Regions from separate parts of the Cupriavidus sp. MEYA8 genome, predicted to be linked through region 2. Evidence: predicted binding sites of a transcription regulator. Region 2 holds the regulator's gene; the other holds the start of a gene.
The links. Region 2 encodes sigma-54, which starts transcription at its own class of promoters, with help from an activator protein. Its sites were predicted from a motif close to TGGCANGNAANCTGCTTT; they were not measured.
Positions count from the first base shown of each region.

Region 1: the regulator sigma-54 is predicted to act here: its motif matches at 4,805-4,822, upstream of AC5WJ1_RS02565 (pilin).

Region 1 covers NZ_CM181221.1:545,067-552,421, forward strand. Annotated here, with positions in the region: gene recX (recombination regulator RecX) at 1-464, shown strand, start outside; gene AC5WJ1_RS02545 (DUF2889 domain-containing protein) at 672-1,379, shown strand; gene sucC (ADP-forming succinate--CoA ligase subunit beta) at 1,471-2,637, shown strand; gene sucD (succinate--CoA ligase subunit alpha) at 2,739-3,620, shown strand; gene AC5WJ1_RS02560 (TerC family protein) at 3,874-4,569, shown strand; gene AC5WJ1_RS02565 (pilin) at 4,890-5,360, shown strand; gene AC5WJ1_RS02570 (PglL family O-oligosaccharyltransferase) at 5,448-7,256, shown strand; gene AC5WJ1_RS02575 (hypothetical protein) at 7,258-7,355, opposite strand, start outside.
Region 2 covers NZ_CM181221.1:355,271-362,625, reverse strand. Annotated here, with positions in the region: gene lptA (lipopolysaccharide transport periplasmic protein LptA) at 1-10, shown strand, start outside; gene lptB (LPS export ABC transporter ATP-binding protein) at 79-879, shown strand; gene AC5WJ1_RS01695 (RNA polymerase factor sigma-54) at 1,035-2,513, shown strand; gene hpf (ribosome hibernation-promoting factor, HPF/YfiA family) at 2,562-2,912, shown strand; gene ptsN (PTS IIA-like nitrogen regulatory protein PtsN) at 3,281-3,736, shown strand; gene hprK (HPr(Ser) kinase/phosphatase) at 3,816-4,787, shown strand; gene AC5WJ1_RS01675 (PsiF family protein) at 4,966-5,298, shown strand; gene rapZ (RNase adapter RapZ) at 5,425-6,312, shown strand; gene AC5WJ1_RS01665 (LON peptidase substrate-binding domain-containing protein) at 6,419-7,087, shown strand; gene mutY (A/G-specific adenine glycosylase) at 7,106-7,355, opposite strand, start outside.

The sequences.
Region 1 (7,355 bases), 190 kb from region 2:
CCACGCGTCCCCCCCTGTCCCTGAAGGCCCGCGCCGTCGGCTACCTGTCGCGCCGCGAGCACAGCCGCGCCGAGCTGGCGCGCAAGCTGGCGCCCCATGCCGAATCGCCGGAACAGCTCGAGCAGTTGCTCGATGCGCTCGAGCGCGAGAACTGGCTGTCCAACCAGCGCTTTGCCGACAGCCTGGTCCATCGCCGCGGCGCCCGCTATGGCGCGGCCAGGGTGATGCAGGAAGCCAAGACCCACAAGCTGGACAGCGAACAGCTGGGCGAACTGCAGGAAAGGCTGCACGCCACCGAGACCGAGCGCGCCCGCGAGGTCTGGCGCAAGCGTTTCGGCGTGCCGCCGGATACGCCGGAGGCACGTGCGAGGCAGATCCGATTCATGGTGGCGCGGGGATTCTCCCGGGCGGTGGTCAGCAAGATCATCCAGGGCGCTGACGAAGCGTACGGCGAGGACGACTGAGCGTCTGTGTGCGGTAGTATCCGCATTCGTCGGTTCATTACCTGCACTGCAGTCAGGGTGTCATTGGCGCGCCGTTGCCCGACAATGCGGCGCGACAGTCGCCGCACAAGGATGTTCCCGGGCAAACCAGCGCGGCATGTTAAACTCCCCGGGTTATTCGGTGCTCCGGCGCCGCCGTTCCCAAGCCCCCAGTATTCCAGCCTGGCCATGCCTCTGTCCCAGCCCGTCAACCGCTCCTTGCGCCATCGCCGTGCCATTACGGCCGAGGCGTACCAGAGAGAGGACGGCCTGTGGGATGTCGAGGTGCGCCTGACCGACACCAAGCCCCGCGACATCGCACTTGCCGGCGACCGTATCCGCCCGGTAGGCCAGCCCCTGCACGACCTGTGGCTGCGCGTCACGATCAACGAGGACATGACGGTGCTGGATGCCGAGGCGTGCTCCGACTGGGTGCCGTACCCGTCGCAGTGCGACACCATCGGCCCGGCCTACCGCAAGCTGATCGGGCTGAACCTGCGCAAGGGCTTCCGCAAGGCCGTGCGCGAGCGCCTGGCCGGCATCAACGGCTGTTCCCACCTGACCGAAGCCGCCGGCGTGCTGCCCAGCACCGCGATCCAGGCGTTTGCCGGCGAAGTCATCAGTATCCGCGACAACGGCGAGGACGATCCGAATCCGGAGCCGCCCTATCAGTTGCACGGCTGCCACGCGCTGCGTTTCGACGGCGAGGTGGTTCGTGAGTTTTACCCGCGCTGGTATGGTCACCAGCCGACGCCCAAGGCAAGGGCCGAGGCCGCACCTGCCGTCGCAACCGCGCCTCGGGCGCCCGCCGTGGCCAATGGCGACCGCGGTGGTCAAGCCAACGACGACGGCAACGACGCTGTCCCGGCCGACAGGCCAACCGGCACTTCCGGCTGATTCTCAGGATCAGCCAACCAGACGAGAGAGTTCGTCTCCTTTTTCAGATTTCTCCCTTCTACCTTTTACGCCTACCCGAAAGGAAACACGCATGAATATCCATGAGTATCAAGGCAAGGAAATCCTGCGCAAATACAATGTGCCGGTTCCGCGCGGCATCCCCGCGTTCTCGGTTGACGAGGCCCTGAAGGCCGCAGAACAGCTCGGCGGCCCGGTGTGGGTTGTCAAGGCGCAGATCCACGCGGGTGGCCGCGGCAAGGGCGGCGGCGTCAAGGTTGCCAAGAGCATGGACGAGGTCAAGCAATACGCCTCGAGCATCCTGGGCATGCAGCTGGTCACGCACCAGACCGGTCCGGAAGGCAAGAAGGTCAACCGCCTGCTGATCGAAGAAGGCGCCGACATCAAGAAGGAACTGTACGTTTCGCTGGTGGTGGACCGCGTGTCGCAGAAGATCGCGCTGATGGCGTCGAGCGAAGGCGGCATGGACATCGAAGAAGTCGCTGCCCACACCCCGGAAAAGATCCACACCCTGATCATCGAGCCGTCGACCGGCCTGACCGACGCTGACGCCGATGACATCGCCCGCAAGATCGGCGTGCCCGACGCTTCGGTTGCCCAGGCTCGCCAGGCCCTGCAAGGCCTGTACAAGGCGTTCTACGACACCGACGCCTCGCTGGCCGAAATCAACCCGCTGATCCTGACCGGCGAAGGCAAGGTCATCGCCCTGGACGCCAAGTTCAACTTCGACTCGAACGCGCTGTTCCGTCACCCGGAAATCGTCGCCTACCGCGACCTGGATGAAGAAGACGCCAACGAAATCGAAGCCTCGAAGTTCGACCTGGCCTACATCTCGCTGGACGGCAACATCGGCTGCCTGGTGAACGGCGCCGGCCTGGCCATGGCCACCATGGACACCATCAAGCTGTTCGGCGGCGAGCCGGCCAACTTCCTCGACGTGGGCGGCGGTGCCACCACCGAGAAGGTGACCGAAGCCTTCAAGCTGATGCTGAGCAACAAGAACGTGCAGGCCATCCTGGTCAACATCTTCGGCGGCATCATGCGTTGCGACGTGATCGCCGAAGGCGTGATCTCCGCTTCCAAGGCCGTGCACCTGACGGTGCCGCTGGTCGTGCGCATGAAGGGCACCAACGAAGACCTCGGCAAGAAGATGCTGGCCGAGTCGGGCCTGCCCATCATCTCGGCCGACACGATGGAAGAAGCCGCCCAGAAGGTGGTGGCCGCTGCCGCTGGCAAGTAAGCCGTCGCACGAACGCAACCATACGCGAACGCGAGCGGTGCGCTGGCGCTCTTTATTGAGCTCCCGCGCGCGCCGCTCGTAGAAAAGCAAAGGATTACAGCATGTCGATTCTGATCAACAAAGACACCAAGGTCATCACCCAGGGCATCACCGGCAAGACCGGCCAGTTCCACACCCGTGGCTGCCGCGACTACGCCAATGGCAAGAACGCCTTCGTCGCAGGCGTGAACCCGAAGAAGGCCGGCGAAGACTTCGAAGGCATTCCCATCTACGCCAGCGTCAAGGACGCCAAGGCCCAGACCGGCGCGACCGTGTCGGTCATCTACGTGCCGCCCGCAGGCGCCGCTGCCGCGATCTGGGAAGCCGTTGATGCCGACCTGGACCTGGTGGTCTGCATTACCGAAGGCATTCCCGTGCGCGACATGATGGAAGTCAAGGACCGCATGCGCCGCGAGAACAAGAAGACCCTGCTGCTGGGGCCGAACTGCCCGGGCCTGATCACGCCGGACGAAATCAAGATCGGCATCATGCCGGGCCACATCCACAAGAAGGGCCGCATCGGCGTGGTGTCGCGCTCGGGCACCCTGACGTACGAAGCCGTGGGCCAGCTGACCGCGCTGGGCCTGGGCCAGTCGTCGGCTGTCGGCATCGGTGGCGACCCCATCAACGGCCTGAAGCACATCGACGTGATGAAGATGTTCAACGACGATCCGGAAACGGACGCCGTGGTCATGATCGGTGAGATCGGTGGTCCGGACGAAGCCAACGCGGCCAACTGGATCAAGGACAACATGAAGAAGCCGGTGGTTGGCTTCATCGCTGGCGTGACCGCGCCTCCGGGCAAGCGCATGGGCCACGCCGGCGCGCTGATCTCGGGCGGTGCCGACACCGCCCAGGCCAAGCTGGAAATCATGGAAGCCTGCGGTATCAAGGTGACCAAGAACCCGTCGGAGATGGGCCGCCTGCTGAAGGCGATGCTGTAAGGTCTGCTTGCCGTTCCCGCTGTGGCGGGGAATGACAGACTAGTGATGCCCCCGCCATCGGCGGGGGCATTGTTTTTGCGGCGGGTGATCCCGGCGCCGTGAAAGCCCCGAAAGATTACAGGATTGAAATGTAATCGAAAGGTTCGTGGGTTAAACAGTCATGTCTGCGCTTTCAGACATCCGAACACCCGTCGGATGACGGGGCGCGCCAGTACATAAAACCGCCACCACATAGAACTCGAGGAGCCTCCCAGTGGAACTGCTGTCTTCCACCACTTTCTGGATTGCGTTGGGATCGATCATCCTGACCAACATCGTCCTGTCCGGCGACAACGCGGTGGTGATCGCGCTCGCCTCGCGCAACCTGCCGCCCGCCCAGCAGAAGAAGGCCATCTTCTGGGGCAGCGCCGCCGCCATCATCATGCGCGTGGTGCTGACCGTGGCCGCGGTCAAGCTGCTGAGCCTGCCGTACCTGAAGATCGTCGGCGCCGTGCTGCTGGTCTATATCGGCGTGCAGCTGCTGACCGGCGATGACGACGAGGAAGGCCACGACGGCAAGGACAATATCTGGGCCGCTATCCGCACCATCCTGATCGCCGACCTGGTGATGTCGCTCGACAACGTGGTCGCCGTGGCCGCCGCCGCGCAGAAGGGCCCCGAAGGCAGCCAGCTGATGCTGCTGATCATCGGCCTGGGCCTGTCGATCCCGCTGATCGTGTTCGGCAGCACGCTGCTGCTCAAGGTGATGGAGCGCTTCCCGGTCATCATCGTGCTGGGTGCGGCGCTGCTGGGCTACCTGGCTGGCGAGATGCTGGTCAGCGATCCGGTCGATGCGGCCTGGTTTGAAGTGCATGTGCCGCATGCCCACCTGGTATTCGGCGCCGCCGGCGCGTTCCTGGTGGTGATCCTCGGCAAGCTGCTGAGCCGCCGGGCCGCGCAGACGGCCTGACGGGGTATTGCATCGCAGGGAAGGGCGGCCGGGTGGCCGCCCTTTTTTGTTGCCCTCCTGGCAGACGTCCCTGTCGGTGGGATATCCAACTAACTCATGTGAGTGATCGCACATTTTGTCGCTTCGGCAGGTGGTAGCGCCACCAGGTGACAAAATTTGGCGCATGCGTAGGGCCTTTCCGCTGCCGGGTGACGGAATTTGTCGCTTTTTGCCCCCTGCGGACGGGGGATATGGCTGGCACGCTTACTGCTGAATAGGCCCCGCGTCACGAAACCGAAGACGTGCAACGCTTAACCAAAATCTCTTCGAGGGGTCAAATCATGCAACGGGTACAACAACTGAAGAAACTGGGCCGTCGTGTCCAGAAGGGTTTTACGCTGATCGAACTGATGATCGTGGTGGCGATCATCGGTATCTTGGCGGCGATCGCAATTCCGCAGTATCAGGATTACGTGACGAAGTCCAAATGGGGTACCAACATTTCGGACCTGGCTGCCGTGAAAACAGCCGTGGCGCTCTGTATGCAAAATAATGCTGGCGATGGCACTCTGTGCGACACTGCTGGTGAACTAAATATCACCGCACTGCCGCAGCCGAAGTATGCGACTGCGGCTATTGGTGTTGTCGGGGCTGCGGGTAAAGTTACAGTTAGCTACACCGGCACGGCGGAAGTTGGCAGTTATGTTTACACTGCGGATTGGGCGCAGGACGGTTCGGGCACCAAGCTTACGTTCGCTTCCGTGGCGGGTGACACTATTCCGGCAAAGTTCTACCCTGCCACTCAGCGTTGATTTACTGGAGGGGGAAGCGCCTTCGGGCGCTTTTTTTTTGCCCAGCGCCCAAGCTATCATGCGCCTTTCCCCAAACCAGGCGCCTCAATGCCGCCGTCCCGGACAAATCTCCCCGCGGCTGCCCTCATCGCAGCAATCGTCTTCCCGCTGCTAGTCTCCCGGCATACGCTCCCACTCGCGACGTTCTACGGCGAATGGACCGCCGCGTGCTGCGCGCTGGCCCTGGTCGCGTTCCTGTCGCTTCGCAAGCCCGCCACCCCAGCGGCATCTGCGACGATCTCGCTGCCGTGGGTAGCCTTGCTGTTCTTCTGGCTCGCCGCCGTCGGTCTGATGCGCACCGCCCTCGGTCACGCCGATATCACCGGCAGCGCGACCCTCACTGTCCTGTCACTGTTCCTCGGCGCAGCCGTGACATGCGCCGCATGGTCATACCGCCGCAGTCAAGCATCCGAGACGCTCAACGCCGGCGACACCCTGGCCATCGCCTTCCTGATCACCGGCCTGCTCGGCACCGTCACACAGTGGGTCCAGCTCTTCCATCTTGAGCGCAGTGCCTTCGGCCTCGTTTCCACCTACTTCTACGATGACAACCGCCGCCTGTGGGGCAACCTGAACCAGCCCAACCACCAGGCCACCGTGCACGGCCTCGCACTGGTTGCGTCAGTCTGGCTGGCATCGCGCGGCAGGCTGCGTTTCCCGATGTGGCTGGTAGCGGTAGCACTGCTGGAGAGCGGCATCGTGCTATCGGGATCGCGCACCGGCGTGCTGCATGTTGGTCTTGCCGCGCTCTACGCGCTGGTTGCTGCCTGGCTGGCACGCGGCACGCTGCGCGAGACGGATCCGATGCGGCGTACGACCGGACTGCTGGTGGCCGCGGCCGCCATGATCGTGATGCTGCTGGTGCTGCAGCCAGCGATCCGCGCCGCCGGCCAGCTGCTCGACTGGCGCTTGTTCGACACCATCGCGCAACTGGAAGCCGAAGACCAGATGTCCGCACGTGGCGCGCTATGGTCGCATGCATTGGCGATGTTCCGCGCGCATCCATGGCTCGGTGTCGGCTGGGGCGAATTCGGCTGGGCGCAATTCACCCAGTTGCCGCAGGTCGGCGTGAAGGTGGAGATGTCCCTGCATGCGCATAACGCTGTGCTAGACCTGCTGGCCAAGACCGGCGTCGCGGGCACGCTCGGCGTCGCGCTGATTCTCGCAGCGTGGCTATGGCGCGTGGTGCGGGCGCGGCTCTGGCAGGCAGAAAACGGCGAGCGCCGTGAAGCGGTGCTGATGCTGACGTGGCTGGCGATGCTGTGCGCGCATTCGATGCTGGAATACCCGCTGCACTACCTGTACTTCTTCCTGCCGTTCTGTTTCCTGCTGGGCTGGCTCGAGCCTGCCGCCGCAGGACCATGGCGCGTTCCGGTCAGTGTGGCGAAGGGTCTCAGCGTGGCCTGCATTGCGCTTGCCGTCGCCATCCTGGCAACCATGTGGCAAGACTACCGCCGCGCCGAAGCACGCGAGTACGCCGCCAGCGAAACCCGCAACACCTTGCCGATGCCGCGCATCTGGTTCCGCCAGCATGCGCAGGCCGATGCCGCGGGCCTGGTCGTGATCACGCCGCAGAACGCAGCGCAACTGCTGCCCGCGCATATCGCCGCGGTGCACTTGCTGCCGACTCCCACGATGATCGCGCGCACGGCGTGGCTGCTCGCGCTGACCGGCGATGCCGCGCAAGGCCGGCTGTGGATGGAGCGGTTGCGCTGGTACTACCTGGGCGATGAAGCGACGCAATACGCCGAGACCGCCAAGGCATGCAGCGAGTTGTCCGAGGGCGAGCGCCCGCAGGCGTTCTGCGCCTGGGTCACCGATCGCTCGCGCCGGTTCTCCGCGTGGGGACGCAACTGACCTAGTAGTAGGGCACGTAGTAGGCCGGCGGGGGCGGCGCATAGTAGTACCGCGGCGCAGGAGCCGGCGCAGCGGCCACTCGCCCCGGTACCGGCACGC
Region 2 (7,355 bases):
CAAACCCTGACGCCTCGCGGGGACCGATGCCCTGCAAGGACCGCCTCCCCGCCTGAAACGCTGAACGCCAGACTGCCAATGACCGATACCGCCACCATCGCCGAAAAGCCTTCCGTCCAAGCCACGGCCGTCCTCGAAGGCGGCAGCACGCTGGTCGTGCGCCACCTGAAGAAGCGCTATGGCTCGCGCACGGTGGTCAAGGATGTCTCGCTGGACGTGAAGAGCGGCGAAGTGGTTGGCCTGCTCGGCCCCAACGGCGCGGGCAAGACCACCTCGTTCTACATGATCGTGGGGCTGGTGAACCTGGACGAGGGCGATATCGTGCTCGACGGCGACCACATCAGCGGCCTGCCGATCCACGAACGCGCGCGCATGGGCCTGTCCTACCTGCCGCAGGAAGCATCGGTCTTCCGCAAGCTCAACGTCGAGGAAAACATCCGCGCCGTGCTCGAGCTGCAGGTGGAAAACGGCAAGCCGCTGGCCAGGGCCGAGATCGACCGCAGGCTCGACGCGCTGCTCGACGACCTGCAGATCGCGCACCTGCGCAACAACCCGGCGCTGTCGCTGTCGGGCGGCGAACGCCGCCGCGTGGAAATCGCGCGCGCGCTGGCATCGTCGCCGCGCTTCATCCTGCTGGATGAACCGTTCGCCGGCGTGGACCCGATCGCAGTGGGCGAGATCCAGCGCATCGTCAGCTTCCTGAAGGCGCGCAACATCGGCGTGCTGATCACCGACCACAACGTGCGCGAGACGCTTGGCATCTGCGACCACGCGTACATCATCAGCGAAGGCACCGTGCTTGCCGCCGGGCGGCCCGAAGAGATCATCGCCAACGAATCGGTGCGGCGCGTCTACCTGGGCGAAAACTTCCGCATGTGATGTACTGGCCTGCCCGCGGCGGCAGGCCATTGATTCTGCCTGGTTTCACCCCCATCATCTGCATGTGGGACAGCCCACTGCCGGCGTCGATCAAGCCGCGACATCGATAGCAATTTCCGTTCCAACAACGGAAAGATGCGCATAAAATAGGTCGCATGAAACCGTCGCTACAGCTCCGCCTCTCCCAGCACCTGGCACTGACGCCGCAACTGCAGCAGTCGATCAGGCTGTTGCAGCTTTCGACGCTGGAATTGCAGCAGGAAGTCGAACAGGCGCTCACGGAAAACCCCCTGCTCGAACGCGAGAACGACTGGATCGAAAGCCCGCTGCGCGTGGCCGCCGATGGCTCGGTCAACCTGCAGAGCGCGCCCGCGCCGGCACCGGCCGAACCGCAAGGCAACGGCGAGGCGCGCGCCGAGGGCGCGGGCGATGACGACAGCTACGGCGACAGCAACAGCGGCGACGACTATGGCGGCGACTGGAGCCTCGACGATTTCGCGCGCCGCCCGCAAGGCGACGAAGACGAGAAGACGCCGATGCAGCTGCGTGAGGCCGAGCCCACGCTGCGCGAATACCTGATGGAACAGCTCACGCCGCTGAAGATCTCGGTGCGCGACAAGGGCCTGGCCATCTTCCTGATCGAATCGCTCGACGACGACGGCTACCTGAGCGCGACGCTCGAAGAGATCTGCGCCGAACTGCCCGAAGAACTCGAATTCGAGATCGAGGAAGTACAAGCGATGCTGACGCTGCTGCAGAGCTTCGACCCGCCGGGCGTCGGCGCGCGCAACGCGGCCGAGTGCCTGGGCCTGCAATTGCGCCGGCTGCAGCATCCGCAGCGCGAGTTGGCGCTGAACATCGTGCATAACCACCTCGAGCTGCTGGCCGTGCGCGACTACACGCGCCTGAAAAAAGCGCTGCAGGTAGACGAGCCTGCACTCAAGGCCGCGCATGAACTGATCCGCTCGCTGGCACCCTACCCGGGCCACGCATACAGCCGCCCCGAAGCCGACTTCGTCGTGCCCGATGTGTTCGTGCGCAAGAGCGGCAGCGGCTGGATCGCGCAGCTCAATCCGGATGTGATGCCGCGGCTGCGCATCAATGACATGTACGCGCAGATCCTGCGCGGCGCCAAGGGCGAGTCGGGTACCGCAGGCCTGCAGCAGAAACTGCAGGAAGCGCGCTGGCTGATCAAGAATATCCAGCAAAGGTTCGACACGATCCTGCGTGTCTCGCAGGCCATTGTCGAGCGTCAAAAGAACTTTTTCACGCACGGCGAAATCGCCATGCGCCCCTTGGTTTTGCGGGAGATTGCCGATACACTGGGATTACACGAGTCAACCATCTCCCGGGTGACGACCAATAAATACATGGCAACGCCGATGGGTACTTTCGAACTGAAGTACTTCTTCGGCAGCCACGTGTCCACCGAGACCGGTGGCGCGGCTTCATCAACGGCCATCCGCGCCTTGATCAAGCAACTGATAGGAGCCGAAGACCCGAGGAATCCCCTTTCCGACAGTCGCATCGCCGAACTGCTGGGTGAGCAAGGCTTCGTTGTCGCACGACGCACCGTAGCCAAATATCGCGAAGCCCTGAAGATCCCCGCAGTGAATCTCCGCAAGTCTTTGTAGCCGAGCCCACCGCCTGCCTGGTGAGGCTCTTTCAGAAGGAGAAGCGCTATGAACTTCAAGATCAGTGGACACCACCTTGACATCACGCCGCCGTTGCGTGAGTACGTGGAAACGAAGCTGGAGCGAATCGTCAGGCATTTCGATCAGGTCATTGGCGTTAGCGTGCTGCTCTCTGTCGACAATCACAAGGAAAAGGACAGGCGGCAATATGCGGAAATCAATCTACATCTCAGGGGCAAGGACATCTTCGTTGAAGCGCATCATGAAGACCTGTATGCAGCGATCGACGCACTAGTCGACAAGCTGGACCGTCAGGTACTGCGCTACAAGGACCGCGTGCAAGGCCACGACCGCGAAGCGGTCAAGTACCAGATGGCCGCAGCGCAGATGCAGCAATGAGCGTGCCCGGTGGCCCCGCAGAGGGCCGCTGAATCAAAACTGAACAGGCAAGCCGCGCGTAGCGCGGCTTTTTTGCGCCTGCGGCGCTGTGGCGCCTGCGCAAAGGGCCTGTCACCCGTTTGAGACGGAGTGTTCGCAACGGCCGCGGCAGGGTGTATGCTGCGCCATACATGCAGGGCCGCATCCTGCCCGCGCCCGGTTAAGGTGCGGACGCCAACCGGGCGGCGCTGCGCTGCACAATCACAGGGAGGCTGCTGCTCTATAATGGCCGGACGCCTCGGCGTTGCCGGCGACCGGCAGCCCCTGAGCCACACACTGCCCGGCGGAACGGCGGAACCGCCCGCTAACTGAACTCCTGCGCATCGCCCATGAATCGTTTGGCCAAATTGCTGCCACCCGGCAACATCACCCTCGACGTCAGCGTCACCAGCAAGAAGCGTGTGTTCGAGCAGGCCGGGCTCCTCTTCGAGAACAACCATGGCGTGGCGCGCGCCACCGTGACGGACAACCTGTTTGCGCGCGAGTCACTGGGCTCCACCGGACTTGGCGCCGGCGTGGCGATCCCTCACGGCCGCATCAAGGGGCTCAAGCAGCCGCTGGCCGCCTTCATGCGCCTGGCCGAACCGATTCCGTTCGAATCGCCCGACGGCAAGCCGGTATCGCTGCTGATTTTCCTGCTGGTGCCGGAACAGGCCACGCAGCAGCACCTGGAAATCCTGTCCGAGATCGCGCAGCTGCTGTCGGATCGCGACATGCGCGAAGGACTGGCGACGTTGCCCACTTCCGAAGCCGTGCACCAGTTGCTGACCGAATGGCATCCCTGATTCACCGATTGACCTGAACGGGCCGGCACAGACCGGACAGGCACAGCGCCTGGCACACCGCCCCACACGTCATACCCGCATGGAACTCACCGGCGTCACCTCCCAGTCCATCTTCGACGACAACGCAGCCGACCTCAAACTCTCATGGGTCGCCGGCCTGGAAGGTGCGGACCGCGCCTTCGACGTGGAATTCGCCCGCGAAGCCACCTCGGCCGCGGACCTGGTGGGCCACCTGAACCTGATCCACCCCAACCGCATCCAGGTGCTCGGCAAGCCCGAGATCACCTACTACCAGCGGCTGGACGACGATATCCGCAAGCGCCAGATGGGCGAGCTGATCCTGCTGGAGCCGCCTTTCCTGGTGGTGGCCGACGGCATGGAGCCGCCGCCGGACCTGGAGCTGCGCTGTACGCGCTCTTCCACGCCGCTGTTCACCACGCCGGTGTCGTCGGCCGCGGTGATCGACCACCTGCGGCTGTACCTGTCGCGCATTTCCGCGCCGCGCGTGACCATGCACGGAGTGTTCCTCGACATCCTCGGCATGGGCGTGCTGATCATGGGCGAATCGGGCCTGGGCAAGAGCGAACTGGGCCTGGAACTGATTTCGCGCGGCCACGGCCTGGTGGCTGACGACGCGGTCGACTTCGTGCGGCTGGGGCCGGACTTCATCGAGGGGCGTTGCCCGCCGCTGCTGCAGAACCTGCTCGAAGTGCGCGGCCTTGGCCTGCTCGACATCAAGACCATCTTCGGCGAGACCGCGGTGCGGCGGAAGATGAAGATCAAGCTGGTGGTGCAGCTGGTGCGCCGCAACGACGGCGAGTTCGAGCGCCTGCCGCTCGATTCGCAATACCTCGACGTGCTGGGCCTGCCGATCCACATGGTCAAGATCCAGGTGGCGGCCGGCCGCAACCTCGCCGTGCTGGTCGAGGCCGCCGTGCGCAACACCATCCTGCGCCTGCGCGGCATCGACACGCTGCGCGATTTCATGGACCGCCAGCGCGCCGCGATGCAGGCCGATGCGGTCTCGCGCGGCCAGGGCCGCCTGCTCTGAGCGGGCTGATTGCCCGCGCACGCGTTTTCAATTGCTTACAACGGCGGCCTCCCCCGCCGTCAACGCCGACGTCCGGTCTGCCGTTTTGTGCTGTAATGGGCATCGAGCCCATTCCAAGGCCGCCACGAGCCCCTGACACCGTGCGGCCGTGATGTTTTCCACACCAAGGAGAGCGAGCATGAAGAAACTGATCGCGATGTGCGCGCTGGTCACCCCGCTGCTGGCATCCGTGGCCTTCGCCCAGTCGGCGTCGGCACCGGCCGCCCCGGCAAAGGACGCCGCCAAGGCGCCCACCGCGCAGCAGGAAAAGATGAAGACCTGCAATACGCAGGCCGGCGACAAGAAGGGCGACGAGCGCAAGGCGTTTATGAAGCAATGCCTGTCGGCCAAGCCGGACGCCACGCCCAAGACCCAGCAGGAAAAGATGGCTGCCTGCAGCAAGGAAGGCAAGGGCAAGAAGGGCGACGAATACAAGGCGTACATGAAGGAGTGCCTGTCGAAGTCGGCCTGAAGCAGGTCTTCTTCCGAAGCAAACCACGGCAATGGCGGACCGCAAGGTTCGCCATCGTTGTTTCCGGGTCCGCAGTCATCCCCCTGTCATGACGCGGCCATCACGTGATGCTATGCTTCAGTTGCTATGCGCATCATCCTCATCACCGGCATTTCCGGTTCAGGCAAGTCCGTCGCACTGAACGTCCTCGAAGATGCGGGGTACTACTGCGTGGACAACCTGCCGGCGCAGTTCATCCCGGAACTGGCCCGCTACCTTTCCAGCCAGGGCTATACGCACCTGGGCATTGCCACCGACATCCGCAGCCGCGAGTCGCTCGACCAGTTGCCCGATACCGTGCGCACGCTCGCCGGCGAGCACCAGGTCGAGGTGCTGTTCCTGACGGCCAGCACGGACGCGCTGGTGCAACGCTACTCCGAGACGCGCCGGCGCCATCCGCTGTCGATCCGCACCGATGGTGGCGTGGCAAGCCCCGGCGGCGAGCCCGCCTTCAACGACACCGCGCTGATGGAAGCGATCGAGATGGAGCGCGAGCTGCTGAGCCCGCTGGCCGAGGCCGCGCACCGCATCGATACCAGCAATGTGCGCACCAATACGCTGCGCAGCTGGATAAAGGAGCTGATCCGCAACGACAGCGAGCGCCTGACGCTGCTGTTCGAATCCTTCGGCTTCAAGCACGGCGTGCCCAGCGACGCCGACATGGTGTTCGACGTGCGCTCGCTGCCCAACCCCTATTACGACCTGGCGCTGCGCCCGCTGACGGGGCGCGACACGCCGGTGATCGATTTCCTGCAGGCGCAGCCGATGGTGCTGGCGATGGCCGAGGATATCCGCGCCTATGTGGAAAAGTGGCTGCCAAGCTTCATCGCCGACAACCGCAGCTACCTGACCGTCGCCATCGGCTGTACCGGCGGGCAGCATCGCTCGGTCTATATTGCGGAAAGGCTCGCCAACTATTTCCGCGCGCATGGTAATGTGCTGGTGAGACACCGAGAGCTCGCGCCGGCGGGCTGACGCCAAGCGCGCGTGCCTGGGGGCACTGGCGGCGTACACGGTCCGGCGGCGCGCCGTTGCTGCATTCTGGCATCCCACTGCATCCCCTTATGCACGCTGGCACCGCATGTCTTCCACCGACCTCTACCGCCCCACCTCGTCCGCCGGGTCCGACCCCGAGCCGCAGACGCTAGACAACCTCCCGCTGTTCCCGCTGCACACCGTGCTCTTTCCCGGTGGCCGGCTGCCGTTGCGCGTGTTCGAGGCGCGCTACGTCGACATGGTGCGCAACTGCCTGCGCGACGGCACGCCGTTCGGCGCCTGCCTGATCGAGAGCGGCGAAGAAGTGGCGCGGCCAGGCAAGGCGACCGTGCCGGAGTCCGTGGGCTGCCTGGCCGAAATCGTCGATTGCAACATGGAGCAGCTGGGCGTGCTGCTGATCCGCGCGCGCGGGCGCGAGCGTTTCCAGATCATCAGCCACGAGACCCGCGACGACGGCCTGCTGGTGGCGCGTGCGCAGGTGCTGCCCGCCGACATCATCGACTGCAAGCTCGAGCTGCTGGGCGAATGCCTGGACGCGCTGCGCCGCATCGTGACGCGGCTGCATGCCGAGCAGCCCGACCGGATGCCGTTCGACGAGCCTTACCTGTGGGACGATCCCAGCTGGGTCGCCAACCGGCTGTGCGAACTGCTGCCGGTGCCGCTGAAGGCCAAGCAGATGCTGATGGCGCTGCCTGACGCGGGCATGCGCATCGAGATCGTGCACCGCTACATGCGGCAGAACCACATCGTCTGAGCGGCGCCGCGGCCGGCTTCAGAACAGGCCGCCGCGGGCCTGGTCTTCCAGCAGCCTGCGCACCGGCGCGGGCGTGCCCAGCGCATCGAGATCGTCGAGCGAGAGCCAGCGCTGTGCCGCTTCCGTGGCGCTGTCCTGCGCCATCAGCTCACCTGGCCCCACATCGACGCGAATCGCGCGGATCAACAGGCGGAAGTGCGTGAAGACGTGGGTCAGTTCGCCCGCCATCGCGGCGCGCACGGGTGCGCCATAGGCGCGGGCGTAGTCG